DNA from 2 places in the Staphylococcus sp. M0911 genome. Region 1 is predicted to be linked to the other one. Evidence: riboswitches for the same ligand, from Rfam matches in the RefSeq annotation. Region 1 holds a riboswitch; the other holds the start of a gene.

Region 1 (7,666 bases):
GTTGCATATAACAACGGTGTGAAAAATGCATTTGATTTCCCAGGATTTGTGCCGGCATATATTAGACCATTATTCTGTGAAGGAAAAGGTCCATTCCGCTTTGCAGCGTTAAGTGGTGATCCAAAAGATATTGAACGTGCAGATGAAGAAATGAGAAAGTTATTCCCAGATAATGAAAAATTAATTCGTTGGTTAGATCTTGCAGAAGAAAAAATTTCTTACCAAGGTTTACCATCAAGAATTGCATGGCTAGGCTATGAAGAACGTGCCAAAATGGGTCTAGCACTTAATAAATTAGTGCGTGATGGTGAAATTTCTGCACCGATTGTTATCGGACGAGATCATTTAGATTCTGGTTCAGTAGCAAGTCCGAACCGTGAAACAGAAGGTATGCGTGACGGAAGTGATGCAGTAGGTGACTGGGCTGTACTTAATGCATTAATTAATACAGCAGCAGGTGGCTCTTGGATTTCATTCCACCATGGCGGTGGCGTAGGTATGGGTTATTCATTACATGCTGGTATGGTTGTTGTTGCAGATGGTTCAGAACGTGCAGATCGTCGATTAGGACGTGTATTAACTACAGATCCGGGTATGGGAGTAGTAAGACACGTTGATGCTGGTTATGACATCGCCATTCAAACGGCAAAAGATAAAGGCATCAAAATTCCAATGATTGATGAAGCAGGTGATAAATAATGAACGATTTAATTATTCAAAACATTAAAGAGCTTATTTTACCAAAATCAACTGATCGTCCTTTAAAAGGTGCAGAACTTGATCAACTAGATGTGATTGAAAATGGTACGGTCGTTGTGAACGATGGCAAAATTGTATATTCAGGATCACATACTGATAAATATGATGCTGAACAAGTGATTGATGCAACAGGTAAAGTTGTGTCACCATCATTGATTGATGCACACACGCACTTAGTTTTCGGTGGCTCAAGAGAACATGAAATGTCATTGAAACGTCAAGGTAAATCTTATTTAGAAATATTAGAATCAGGTGGCGGTATTTTATCAACAGTTAAAGCCACACGTGACATAAGTGAAGAAGATTTATTCAAAAAAGCTGAACACGATTTACTAACAATGATTCAACATGGTGTTTTAGGTGTTGAAAGTAAAAGTGGTTATGGTCTAGATAAAGAAAATGAATTGAAACAATTAAGAGTATCTAATCGTTTAGCAGAGAAATACGGTTTAGATATGAGACACACCTTCCTAGGACCACATGCGGTTCCAGAAGAAGCGGAGTCTAATGAGGCGTTCTTAAATGAGATGATTGAACTTTTACCAGAAGTTAAAGAATATGCAGACTTTGCAGATATCTTCTGTGAAACAGGTGTATTCTCAGTTGAAGAATCTAGACATTATATGCAAAAAGCGAAAGAGGCAGGATTTAAAGTTAAAATTCATGCTGATGAAATTGATCCACTTGGTGGTCTAGAGTTAGCTATTGATGAAAATGCAATTTCTGCTGATCATCTTGTTGCTTCAAGTGCAGAAGGTAAAGCTAAATTAAAAAATAGTGACACAGTAGCCGTATTATTACCAGCAACGACATTCTATTTAGATAAAAACGATTATGCAGATGCAAGAGGCATGTTAGATAATGATGGGGCTATCGCTATTGCAACTGACTACAATCCTGGTAGTAGCGTAACTAATAACTTACAATTGGCAATGGCAATAGCCGCATTAAAATTAAAACTTTCACCAAATGAAGTTTGGAATGCTGTAACAGTTAATGCAGCAAAAGCAATTGATTTAGACGCAGGTACAATCAATGAAGGTGACAAAGCTAACATTGTTATTTGGAATGCGCCGAACCATGAATATATTCCTTATCACTTTGGTATCAACCATGCTCAAAAAGTGATTAAAGATGGTAGAGTCATTGTGGATAATGAATTTTCATTAGACTAGGACAAAGTGTTCATTGATATGACCGTGCCGACGTTGTCGGTACGGTTTTTTGTTTATAATAAAAGGAGAAAAAATATATTTTTAGAAAAGTTTGACAATTATGTTAGTATATATAGAAAAATAGTTTTAGGTTGAAAGGGATGGAGATATCAATGACTGGTTATACAGATTACGTGAATTGGCGACGTACATTTCACCAATTCCCTGAAATATCAGAGGAAGAATATGAAACTACGCAACGACTTAAACGTATATTAGAAGCACATGATATAAAAATTTTAGATTTACCGTTAGATACAGGATTAATTGCAGAAATTGGACAAGGGGACCAAATGATTGCGATTAGAACTGATATAGACGCACTACCTATCAATGAGCAAGTTGAACATGAATTTACATCAACCAATCAAGGTGTCATGCATGCGTGTGGTCATGATATTCATATGGCAAGTATATTAGGGGTTGCAACACAATTGAAAGCCCAAGAGAGTGAATTAAATGGTCGAGTGAGAATCATATTCCAAGCGGCTGAAGAGCTAGGTCATGGAGCTAAAAAGGTAGTAGATACAAGGGCATTAGATGGTGTGAAAGCAGTATTAGGATTCCATAATTATCCAACGATGGACATTGGTGACTTTGCTATAAAGAAAGGGCCTATTACGTCTGCTGTAGATCGCTTCGAATTTGAGATTAAAGGAAAAGGGGCACATGCTGCTAAACCAGAACAGGGTAATGACCCAACCGTTGCTTTAGGTCAACTGATTAATAGTTTACAAACGATTGTAAGTAGAAATTTATCTGCTTTTGATAATGCAGTTGTTACTATTGGTGAAATTTCATGTGGAAATACATGGAATGTCATTGCCGATCAAGCCTATGTACAAGGGACTGTCCGTTCATTTAAACCAGAACATAGAGCATATATCGAACAACGAATGAATGATATTGCTGATGGTTTAGCACGAACATTTAATATACAGGTAGATTGCCGATATACACGACTTCCTGGAACAGTAATTAATGATGATGAATTAACTGATATGGCGATAGAAGTAGCAAAAGATATCGGTTATCATGTCTCAATGATGGATTTACCATTAACGATTGGTGAAGACTTTTCAGGTTATACAGAAACGTATCCTGGTGTATTTGCATTCATAGGATCTAATAGTGAGTATGACTTACATCATCCTTTATATGATCCAGATGAGCGTATTTTAGAAAAAGTGCCAACTTATTTTGTGACACTGGCGAAACGTCTTCTGAATCAATAGTCACTATACATTGTATAAAGATAATATGATTAACATCTGGATAACCTTGGGTATATGACAACATATACAAATTGAGGAGATGAATTTAAAATGTCAGCACAAGATCCTAGAAATAAATTCAAATCAACAGACTATGAAAAACAAGAGCAGCCACTTCCAGGCTTGCAAAGTCAATTAACACCTGAACCCGATTGTGGTGAGACATCATACGTCGGACACGGGCGATTAAAAGGATATAAAATGTTAGTCACAGGTGGCGATTCTGCCATTGGACGCGCAGCAGCTATTGCTTATGCTAAAGAAGGCGCAGATGTTGCGATTAATTATCTTCCAAGTGAAGACAAAGACGCACAAGACGTTAAACAAGTGATTGAAGAAGCGGGACAAAAAGCAGTGCTAATACCTGGTGATATACGTGATGAACAATTTAACTATGACATGGTCGAAGAAGCACATCAACAGCTTGGTGGACTTGATAATGTAACATTAGTCGCTGGACATCAACAATACCATGATGATATTCGAGGATTTGATACTCAATCATTTAAAGAGACATTTGAAACCAATGTATATCCAATATTTTGGACAGTACAAAAAGCATTAGAGTATTTACAACCTGGGGCATCAATTACTACAACGTCATCTGTTCAAGGATATAATCCAAGCCCTATCTTACACGACTATGCCGCTTCAAAAGCTGCCATTATCTCATTGACGAAAAGTTTATCAGAAGAGCTTGGCGCAAAAGGTATTCGTGTCAATTGTGTGGCACCAGGACCATTTTGGTCACCTTTACAAATTACTGGTGGACAACCACAACGTAATATTCCGAAATTCGGTAAAAATACACCACTTGGCCGTGCAGGTCAACCTGTTGAACTATCAGGAACATATGTACTTTTAGCATCTGAAGAATCAAGTTATACAACCGGACAAGTCTTCGGTGTGACAGGCGGCATTCAAATTAACTAATGAATAGCAGTTGGTCGATAAAGTGTTAATACTTTATCGACCATTTTTTTGTGACAAATTATATGATAACTATATCCAATTTTATTATGAATTTGGAATAAAAATATGTTTAATGTAAAATAAAAATATAAAATTATTAACCTTTTTAAAGAATGGAATTTAATTAAAGAATACAGATATATCTAAGGGATAGGTAATTTATACGACAAATTGCAATAGAAATCTTATATCTAAAGGAGATAATAACATGGTGAAAGATACGTTTATAAGGATTGCTCCGTTCATAATAGGTATAATCGCTATAGTTGTATTTTCATTATTTACTACGAATCAATGGTTTTTAATCATTTTATTACTTTTATTTGCTTTAACCAATGCATTAAAAAATCTGTATTTTGTTAATAAAAATATTAAAAATCATATCATATGGATTAATAAAACAATCGACCGGTTATTAGGTATTATTATCGGTTGTTTATGGATTGTATTTTTTATGATGATATTATTTCAACAAAATTATACATGGATTACTTTCTTAATTGTATTGGTAACTATGACGTTTGTTTTTTATATAGAAACTAAATTACAAATTGAAGATGATACGCAAAGGAAAAACCATCGAGATTATAAAGTCATCTCTAAACAACGTGAACAACAATTAAAAATACTGATAATTAGTATGACAATCATTTCTATTATTTTAATGATGGTATCACTTTATTTAAAATGGTGGGTCGCCTTTGGTATAGCTATTGCAATATTATTCGTAGTTGCTGTTGCATTAATTATTTATGAAAAATATTTTACGACGAAGTTATAATTTATGATTGACGTCGTAGGAATTATCTTGTAACGTAAACGTTAAATATGAATCACTTATCAAGAGAAGTGGAGGGACTGGCCCTGTGAAGCTTCGGCAACATTGAATCATGTGCCAATTCCAGTAACCTATCTAGGTTTGAAGATAAGGGGATAATCGTTGTAGATGGACCTCTTTTCTTTATTATAAAGTAAAGAGGTATTTTTTTATTTAAGGAAGTAGGTCTAATAATGAAAGAAACAAAAAAGGGTAATGCTTGGGCGTTATTTCCGTTATTATTATTTATGTTGTTATTTTTAGGTGTAGGTATCATATCAGGTGATTTCACGACAATGCCTTTAAATGTTGCGATAACGATTACGGTAATCGTTGCTTTGTTGATGAATCGCAAAGAAAAATTTGCTACTAAAGTTGAAGTGTTTACTAAAGGTGCAGGTCATTCAAATATTATTTTAATGATGCTTATCTTTATTTTAGCAGGCGCTTTTTCAACGACGACAGAGAAAATGGGTGGCGTGACTTCAACTGTAAATTTAGGGTTGTCACTTATTCCTGAAAACTTAATTATAGTCGGTTTATTTATCATTTGTATGTTTGTTTCCATTTCAATGGGAACATCAGTAGGTACAGTAGCAGCAATTGCACCGGTAGGATTTGGATTTGCACAAGCTACAGATGTATCTGCAGCTTTAGCTATGGCTACAGTTGTTGGTGGCGCTATGTTTGGAGATAATCTTTCTATGATTTCTGATACTACGATAGCGGCTGTACGTACACAACATACGAAGATGAAAGATAAATTTAAAGTAAACTTTAGAATTGTTTTGCCAGGTGCGATATTAACCATAGTTGTACTATTTTTCCTAACAAATGGAATTTCCATGGATCATTCTAAAAGTTATGATTTCCAATTAGTTAAAGTCATTCCGTATTTATTGGTGTTGATACTAGCGCTAGTTGGTGTCAATGTGATTATCGTCCTTATTGGTGGGACAGTTTTATCTGGAGTCATTGGCCTTATTGATGGCTCATTTGGTTGGAAAGGATTACTAAGTGCTGTATCTAAAGGAATTATAGGTATGGAAGATATTGCTATGATTGCCTTATTAATTGGTGGTTTAGTAGGACTTATTCAACATAATGGCGGTATAGATTGGTTGTTAAATGTAGTCAGAGGTCGCGTGAAATCTAAACGAGGAGCTGAAATAGGCATTGCCAGTTTAGTAAGTGTGGCAGATATTGCAACAGCTAATAATACTATTTCAATCATTATGTCAGGACCATTAGCTAAAAATATTGCAGATGAATATGATGTTGATCCACGTAAATCAGCTAGTATTTTAGATATATTTGGTGGGTGTTTCCAAGGCTTATTACCATATAGTCCTCAAGTGATTTCAGCTGCAGGAGTAGCGGGCATCTCACCATTCTTACTCGTTCCTTATAGTATTTATCCTATCATGCTTGGTGTATGCGGATTGATTGCTATTTTAATTGGTTATCCAAAATTAAAAAACAAAGCATAAAACGATTATAAACTGAGACGATTTAGTCTCGGTTTTTTAATTGATAAATAGAACAATACAGAGAAAATGTTTCAAGTCAGTGTTTTAATGGTAAACTAGACTAAATGTGTAGAAGCGCAATCTTTTTTAATGTATAAATGTTTGGAAGTTTGAACAAATACGTTAAAATAGTATTAAGAGTGAAAGTAGGTGACTGAAAGTGGCAAAGTATAATGTGGAAAATGAATATGTAGAAATTGATATTGAACGTTTATTAAAATATTCACCAGAAACAATTTATGAAGCTTGGACGAAAGAAGATATTCTCAAACAATGGTTTATGACGTCGAAACGTACGAATAAATCATTTGAAGCTGATGTCCAAGAAGGTGGTAAGTATCGTATCGTTGATAGTAGAAATGGTAAACAAAATATTATCGAAGGTACATACGAAGAATTAGTCATGGATGAATTTATTAAAATGACAATAGGTATGCCAGGCTTAAGTAACGAGGAGGATATTATAGAAGTAGAATTCTTCGAACGTGAATCAGGTGGCACCCAAATGTTCTTCTATTATCAATCATATATGGAACGTGAAAGAAGATTAACCAATCTTGAATACAAACAGAAAAAGAAAGAATACCATGATTCAACTGCGCATGGATTTGAACTTATGTTTGACAAAATGAATGCAGTATTAGAAGAAATTGAAGAACAGAAAAATAATTAATTTGAATTAATCAATAGTAATATATAAGCCAGTAAATGAATTTAAGAAAGTTCATTTACTGGCTTTTTATCTTTATAGACAAAATGATTATTTGAGTTCACCTTTTTCTTTCCGTTCATTATATTTTCTGAGCAGTGTTTCAAAGAAAATATGATAACTAATAAAACTTGAATAATCAGTGCCATCATTTAAATAGAATGTATTACTAGATACATACACATTATAATTTGCTTGTTGGGCTAACGTATTATCTTTCATCGTTGTGACTGAGATAAAATATTTTTGTCTCAATTGCAATAGCTGTGTTACTTCTTTTAATTGATAAGTTTCACCAGATAGCGAAATGATAAAGAAAAGGTCTTGCGGTACGGTTTTGTTTAAGACCATTTTTAATTCGTGTTCATCATAAAGAATAATGATGTTTTTAT
Region 2 (7,666 bases), 400 kb from region 1:
TAAATCCGTCTACTTGTTTATTTTTGTATGCAGCTTTCATTTCTTCGATATCTGCACCATCAGCAAATACCTCTACATTTAATTGTCTCATTACGAATTCCTCCTTAACCGATAACATTGCTTAAACATCAATGGTCACATTATTTAAGTATGTAAGCTTGATTATTTAACTTAACATCATTAATGATTTATAAATAATTTATAACATGCTTTTGAAATGTAAGCGAATTATTTGCCTATATCATAGGATTTCATATTTCACCATATTTTTTATATTAATTTATACTATTCTCATATCCTAAAAAATGGTAGTATATTGTAATGATAACCATCTAGGAGGATGCGCATGTCAAAATCTAAAATTTACTTTTATATTACATTACTACTATTAGCGATAAGCTTTTTCTTTAATACAAACAACCCATTTCTGAATAGTGTTTTAGGTTCATTCGTTAAATTGGTCATCGCATGTAGTGTGATCAACGTCATTATTTTGATTGCTTCTGTGATATTTGCAGATAAATCTATCAAACACGCGCGTGAAAAACAAGATTGGATAAGAATTGGTAGTAAGTTATTGCCTATTCTTATTTTCATTGTGATTATCATTCATATTTTATCTTCATTACATACATATGGTTTCCTTTTTTAAAGTATTTATGTAATGTGGACGTATACAAATCAACCTTTTCCATGAGAATTGGTTGATTTAGTTTTATATATGAAATCCAATCATTCTAGATATAGAATTATATATTTTGTGACTGACCAAATTGAAGGGATTAAAAAAATGCAATATTTATTTATTTTTATTGGTGGCGCCTTTGGTGCATTAATGAGATATCTGTTTTCTTTCTTTAATCATGGACATGACATACCTATAGGCACATTAAGTGCCAATTTAATAGGTGGCTTTTTTATGGGATTTTTGTCGGCTTTAACTATTAAGTTATTTAACAATAATCCTTTATTAAAAAAAGCTGTCACTACTGGATTCATGGGAGCATTGACTACTTTTTCTACATTTCAATTCGAACTCGTTCAAATGTTTAATCAGCAACAATGGGCGTTATTAATCTTTTATGCTTTGATTAGTTACATCCTATGTATCCTTTTATGTTTATTAGGCAAGAAATTAGGTGAGCAGATATGATAATGACAATGGTATTAGTTATGCTGGGCGGCGGTATTGGTGCGATGAGTCGTGCGTTGATATCAAATTACTTCAATCACTTTAATACCAGATTACCTGTTGGTACTTTGATAGTTAATATTGTTGGATGTATGTTAATTGGTGCCATATCAGGCTTATCACTTCACATCAAATGGATGAATCCATTCTTCATCACAGGTATTTTAGGCGGGTTAACAACATTTTCAACCTTATCTAATGAACTTGTAGGCATGGTATCTCCTCAATTTAAGCCTATACCTTTTATTATTTATACGCTCTTGCAATTTGTTGGTGCCTTTGCAAGTTGCTATTTTGCATATCATTTATTTCAATAACTAATGATATTCATTAAAACCACGTCCCCTGTTCGATTGAGGACGTGGTTTTGTCATATTATTTCCCATTAAATTCTGAAGGGTCTGGCCCAATTCTTTTATTTTGATTTAGGTCATCTAATTTTTTCATTTGGTCATCATTTAATTCAAAATCTAATATATTTAGATTTTCGTCAATACGGTGAGGTGTTACTGATTTAGGAATTGTGACTACTTGATGTTGATAGTTCCATCTAATAATCACTTGTGCTGGCGTTTGCCCAACTTCTTGTGCTACTTGATTAACTACTTCATCATCTAATATTTGCGCGTTCATTAATGGTGACCAAGATTCCATCACAATATTTTGAACATCTAAATATTGTCTCAACTCTTTTTGAGTTAAGTATGGATGGAACTCAACTTGGTTAATTACAGGCTTAATAGATACTTGAGCTAGTAACGCTTCAAAATGATCTACATTAAAGTTACTCACTCCAATATTTTTAACACGCTCTTGTTTATATAAATCTTCCATACCTTGCCATGTATCTATCATTAGGGCTTCATTCGTACCCGGCCAATGCATTAAATACAAATCTAGATAATCTAAATCTAACCTTTTCAAACTATTTTCGTAGGCTTGTTCAACATTTTCTCTACCATAATCTTCTAACCATAATTTTGAGGTAATAAATAAATCCTCACGTTTTAAGCCTGCAGATTCAAGCCCTTCTTTAATACCTTGTCCTACCTTTTCTTCATTACCATATACCTTTGCTGTATCGATACTTCTATATCCATTTTCAATTGCGTATTTAACAGCTTTTGTACAATCATCATTATTTTCAACTCTAAATGTACCTAGACCAACTTTCGGCATCGTATGACCATTATAAAATTTAATATTATCCATACATTCCCACTCCTTAAATACAATTTCAATATTCTATACCCTATGAAAGTAGATAAAACTCAGATTAAACATAAGTCATATAAATTTCAATATCTGTGCTCAAAACTAAAAAAGCTAGTAGAGATAAAATCCCTACTAGCTTCGTTGATATTTAATTAAATGATTCGATTTGTTCCATGATTTGTTGTAAATCATCGACATTATATTGAATACGTCCATGGAATACAAATTTGTTAAAGAATTCATCTAGTTGTTCAGGTCCAACTAATACTTTGACATTACTATTTTGAGCATAATTAGAAATAGTAACATCTCCTTCATTTTTAGGGTTAAAGTAAAGAATAGATGTTGGTGTATACTTAGTATTTAATTTACTTTGTAAGTCACCAGCTACATTCTGTATTTGTTGAATCTCATCTGAATAGTTTATAAATGATAATGATTTTTCGTCACTATTTTGATCAAGTACTAATGTTTGAGGCGTTCCTTTATCTAATTCCAACGTATTAAATACTTGTTCCATTGTTGGTAGCTCAGAAAATTGAGCGCCACTAATACCATTATATACATGACCTTTTAATAATTGAGAATCAATAATATATAATCCAGTACGTGTAAGAACGAGATGACTAATTCTTTCAATCTTATTTAATTCATTTGTCGGTAAGAAAATATTAGCCATGATATGCATATCTTCAGGACGAATACGTTTTTCATTGACTAAACGCTCACGAATACCAATTAATCGCATATCAGTTACATATTCACTATGGTTTTTAGAAAATAGCTTTAATGCATCAATTTCTCTTTCTTTACTATTTACTGTAGCTTCATAATCTTCTTTTTGTTTCGTAACTGTCTTTTTATTCTCAATACGTTCTTTTTCCAAAGCTTCTTCATGAGATGCCTTTATACTTTGTTCTTTTTGTTGGTATTCTTCTTCTGTTTGTTGCTTAATCTTTTTCTTACTATTTAATGCAATTAAAAATAGTACAAAAAAGATAATTGCAATAACTACTGCAACAATTAACCCTATACCAATAGGTGAAGATAAACTCATCACATCAACGCTCCTTTTATATGATCAATACAATTAATTATAAAACATAATCAAGACATTTTCGACATCTTGTCGCAATTTATCTTATTATATTTCAAACATCTCACATGCTATTTTGTTTAAGCCTTGTTAATCGTATCTTTTAAAACGTTGACTTTATCCAATTTTTCCCATGGTAATAATACGTCAGTACGTCCAAAATGACCGTATGCAGCAGTTTGTTTATAAATAGGTTGTTTTAAATCTAACATTTTAATGATACCAGCTGGTCTTAAATCAAAGTTTGCTCTAACTGCTTCTACTAATTCAGACTCAGACACTTTACCTGTCCCGAACGTATCAATAGCTATAGATACTGGTTCAGCTACACCAATAGCATAAGCAAGTTGTACTTCACATTGTTCAGCTAATTCTGCAGCAACAATATTCTTCGCTACATATCTTGCAGCATAAGCGGCAGAACGGTCTACTTTAGTTGGATCCTTACCACTGAAGCAACCACCACCATGGCGTGCATAACCTCCGTACGTATCTACAATAATCTTACGTCCTGTTAATCCAGCATCCCCTTGTGGTCCACCGATTACAAAACGTCCTGTAGGATTAATATAGAATTTCGTCTTATCATCCATTAATGATTCTGGAACAGTTGGATAAATGACATGTTTTTTAATATCGTTTTGAATTTCTTCTAACGATTTATCTTCAGCGTGTTGTGTTGATACAACAATAGTATCAATGCGTTTAGGTTTATCATTTTCATCATATTCTACAGTGACTTGAACCTTACCATCTGGACGTAAATAATCTATAATGTCATCTTTACGTACATCTGATAGACGTTTCGCTAATTGATGAGATAAGAAAATAGGTAACGGCATATAAGTATCTGTTTCGTTTGTAGCATAGCCAAACATTAATCCTTGGTCACCTGCACCAGTTGCTTCAATTTCTTCTTCAGAAATATCATCACGGTATTCTAATGCTGTATCAACACCTTGAGCGATATCTGGTGATTGTTCATCAATTGCAGTTAAAACCGCCATTGTTTGTGAATCATAACCATATTTGGCACGTGTATAACCAATATCTTTAATTGTCTCTCTTACTACTTTTGGAATGTCAACATATGTCGTTGTTGAAATTTCACCTGAAATTAATGCCATTCCGGTTGTCACTGTTGTCTCACAAGCGACACGTGCATTAGGGTCGTCTTTAAGAATTTCGTCTAAGATTGCATCAGATACCTGATCAGCAATTTTATCTGGATGTCCTTCAGTTACTGATTCTGAAGTAAATAATCGTTTATTGTTAGTCATGTTTTGCTCCTTTTAAAATATATTACGATAATTCTCTTTTATATGAGCTAAATAAAAGAGCCTTCTACTACTACCTAGATAGAGTGAAGGCTCTTATACGTCCATTCGCTCTTATCGTTCAGACATTATGTGTCTGCAAACGGTTTGGCACCTTTCTTTTTATATGTAAAAAGAGGTTGCTGGGTTTCATTGGGTCCATGTCCCTCCACCACTCAGGATAAGAGAATCCGTTAAAATTAATACTACCTAATAAGAGAATTAATGTCAATTTATGATTTAAGTTATTTTAGTAATAATTTACGGTGGATTAATTAAATTGATATGTTATACTATTGAAATGTAAAGGCTTACATTATAACTATCTGGAGGGATTAAGTATGTCGATTGATACATACTCTGAAACGTCAAAAATTAAACAATTATTAGAAAAACCATCAACGAAGTTTCAACTATCAACAACTCAACTTTACAATAAGATCTTAGATAATAATGAAGGTGAACTTACTGAATTAGGCGCTATTAACGCAAGCACTGGTAAATATACTGGTCGCTCACCAAAAGATAAGTTTATCGTTACTGAACCTTCATATAGAGATAATGTAGATTGGGGAGACGTCAATCAACCTATCGATGAAGAAACATTCTTAAAACTTTATAATAAAGTATTAGATTACTTAGGTAAAAAAGATGAACTATATGTGTTTAACGGCTACGCAGGTAGTGATAAAGATTCACGTTTAAAATTAACTGTCATTAACGAATTAGCATGGCATAATTTATTTGCACATAATATGTTCATTCGTCCTGAATCTAAAGAAGAAGCAAAATCAATCAAACCTAACTTTACGATTGTATCAGCACCACATTTTAAAGCTGATCCTGAAGTTGATGGTACGAAAACTGAAACGTTTGTCATTGTATCATTTAAGCATAAGGTTATTTTAATCGGTGGCACAGAATACGCTGGTGAAATGAAAAAAGGTATCTTCTCAGTAATGAACTACTTATTACCTATGCAAGATATTATGAGTATGCATTGCTCTGCTAACGTAGGAGAAAAAGGCGATGTCGCATTATTCTTTGGGTTATCAGGTACAGGTAAAACAACGTTATCAGCTGATCCTGAAAGAAAATTAATCGGTGACGATGAACATGGTTGGAATAAAAATGGTGTGTTCAACATTGAAGGTGGTTGCTACGCAAAAGCGATCAATCTTTCAAAAGAAAAAGAACCACAAATTTATGATGCTATTGAATACGGCACTATCCTAGAAAACACAGTCGTTAAAGAAGATGGTACTGTTGATTTCGATGATAATAAATTCACTGAAAATACAAGAGCGGCATACCCTATTCATCATATTGATAATATTGTATTACCTTCAAAAGCAGCACATCCTAATACGATTATCTTTTTAACTGCAGATGCATTTGGTGTGATTCCTCCAATTTCAAAATTAACTAAAGATCAAGCAATGTATCATTTCTTAAGTGGATTCACGTCTAAATTAGCAGGTACTGAACGTGGTGTAACTGAACCAGAACCATCATTCTCTACTTGTTTCGGCGCACCATTCTTACCACTACATCCAACTGTTTATGCAGACCTATTAGGTGAATTAATTGATAAACATGATGTTGATGTGTATTTAGTTAACACTGGATGGACTGGCGGAAAATATGGTGTTGGTAGAAGAATTAGTTTACACTATACGCGTCAAATGGTTAACCAAGCAATCTCAGGTAAATTAAAAGATGCAGAGTTTACAAAAGACTCAACATTTGGTTTAAATATTCCAGTTGAAATCGAAGATGTACCAAAAACTATTTTAAATCCTATTAATGCTTGGAGCGACGCTGAAAAATATAAAGCACAAGCAAATGATCTTATCCAACGATTCGAAGATAACTTCAAAAAATTCGGCCCTGAAGTGGAACATATTTCTGACAAAGGTGCTTTCAATAAATAAAAGTAAAGCGCGGCAGACTTAAATCTGCTGCGCTATTTTTTGTTTGTTTCTATTTGAGTCATCCATTTATGTATATACGTTAAAGTTTCTTGCAAAGCAAATGGTCGAGGTACATGTCCTTCTTCCATTTGATAACATGTATCATAAGGTGCACCAATATCTTTCAATTGTCGTTCTAGATAATAAGCTTGATGAATACCTACCTGTTTATCTTTACCACCATGTACAATTAAAATCGGTGGACTTTGCGGTGTAATATATTGTATCGCTTCTCTAACTTCATATGCTTCATGATCTTTTTTAGGATGTCCTACCATTCTTCTCAGCATCCCTCTTAAATCCACACGCTCTTCATACATTAAATGTATATCAGAAACACCACCCCAAATGATATAACTATCAACTGGTAAATCTTGAAATGTTAGCAAGCCTTGCAACCCACCACGAGAAAATCCAATCATATGTATAAACGCGTTGGGATATTTTGAATGTAATATGCGTATAAGTTCAGTGACATCATTTAAATCTCCTCGATAAAACTCATCTTTACCTTCACTACCATTATTACCTCTATAATAAGGGCCTACAACAAGTGTGTGCTCATTGGAAAATTGCATTAAACGAGCTGCTCGTACCCGACCAACTTGTCCTTTTCCGCCTCTTAAATAAACCACGATTCGATTAACTTTACTATATGGTGTCATCATTAGTGCTTTCACTTTTAGATGATCAACATCATAAGTGATTTCATCAAACTGGTGCGTAGCTATTTCAATCGGCATTCTTTTCATTTTAATAAAGTCCAAGTGAAGTCACCCTTTCAAAACAGTGTAAAATGGCGTCATCTTGTAGCAAAAAACTACGTTCACTATATGGTATGTCTTTAATAGAAGTAAAAAGACAAGGGCCATCT

What was found. Region 1 has a riboswitch for S-adenosylmethionine ahead of ssp1_RS02885 (Na+/H+ antiporter NhaC family protein). Riboswitches for the same ligand answer to the same signal wherever they lie in the genome.
Region 2: linked by a shared signal. The riboswitch ahead of metK (methionine adenosyltransferase) and the one ahead of ssp1_RS02885 (Na+/H+ antiporter NhaC family protein) in region 1 are both predicted to bind S-adenosylmethionine.

The regions. Positions count from the first base shown of each region.
Region 1 is NZ_CP022881.1:623,893-631,558, forward strand. Features, by position in the region: gene hutU (urocanate hydratase) at 1-699, shown strand, start outside; gene hutI (imidazolonepropionase) at 699-1,934, shown strand; gene ssp1_RS02870 (amidohydrolase) at 2,087-3,208, shown strand; gene ssp1_RS02875 (SDR family oxidoreductase) at 3,299-4,180, shown strand; gene ssp1_RS02880 (hypothetical protein) at 4,428-5,000, shown strand; SAM riboswitch class I at 5,054-5,151, shown strand; gene ssp1_RS02885 (Na+/H+ antiporter NhaC family protein) at 5,231-6,526, shown strand; gene ssp1_RS02890 (SRPBCC family protein) at 6,726-7,238, shown strand; gene ssp1_RS02895 (MurR/RpiR family transcriptional regulator) at 7,326-7,666, opposite strand, start outside.
Region 2 is NZ_CP022881.1:1,020,471-1,028,136, reverse strand. Features, by position in the region: gene ssp1_RS05170 (transaldolase) at 1-91, opposite strand, end outside; gene ssp1_RS05165 (hypothetical protein) at 347-652, shown strand; gene crcB (fluoride efflux transporter CrcB) at 791-1,153, shown strand; gene ssp1_RS05155 (fluoride efflux transporter FluC) at 1,153-1,509, shown strand; gene ssp1_RS05150 (aldo/keto reductase) at 1,568-2,404, opposite strand; gene ssp1_RS05145 (NERD domain-containing protein) at 2,556-3,464, opposite strand; gene metK (methionine adenosyltransferase) at 3,584-4,783, opposite strand; SAM riboswitch class I at 4,892-5,007, opposite strand; gene pckA (phosphoenolpyruvate carboxykinase (ATP)) at 5,161-6,753, shown strand; gene ssp1_RS05130 (alpha/beta hydrolase family protein) at 6,786-7,535, opposite strand; gene ytkD (RNA deprotection pyrophosphohydrolase) at 7,546-7,666, opposite strand, start outside.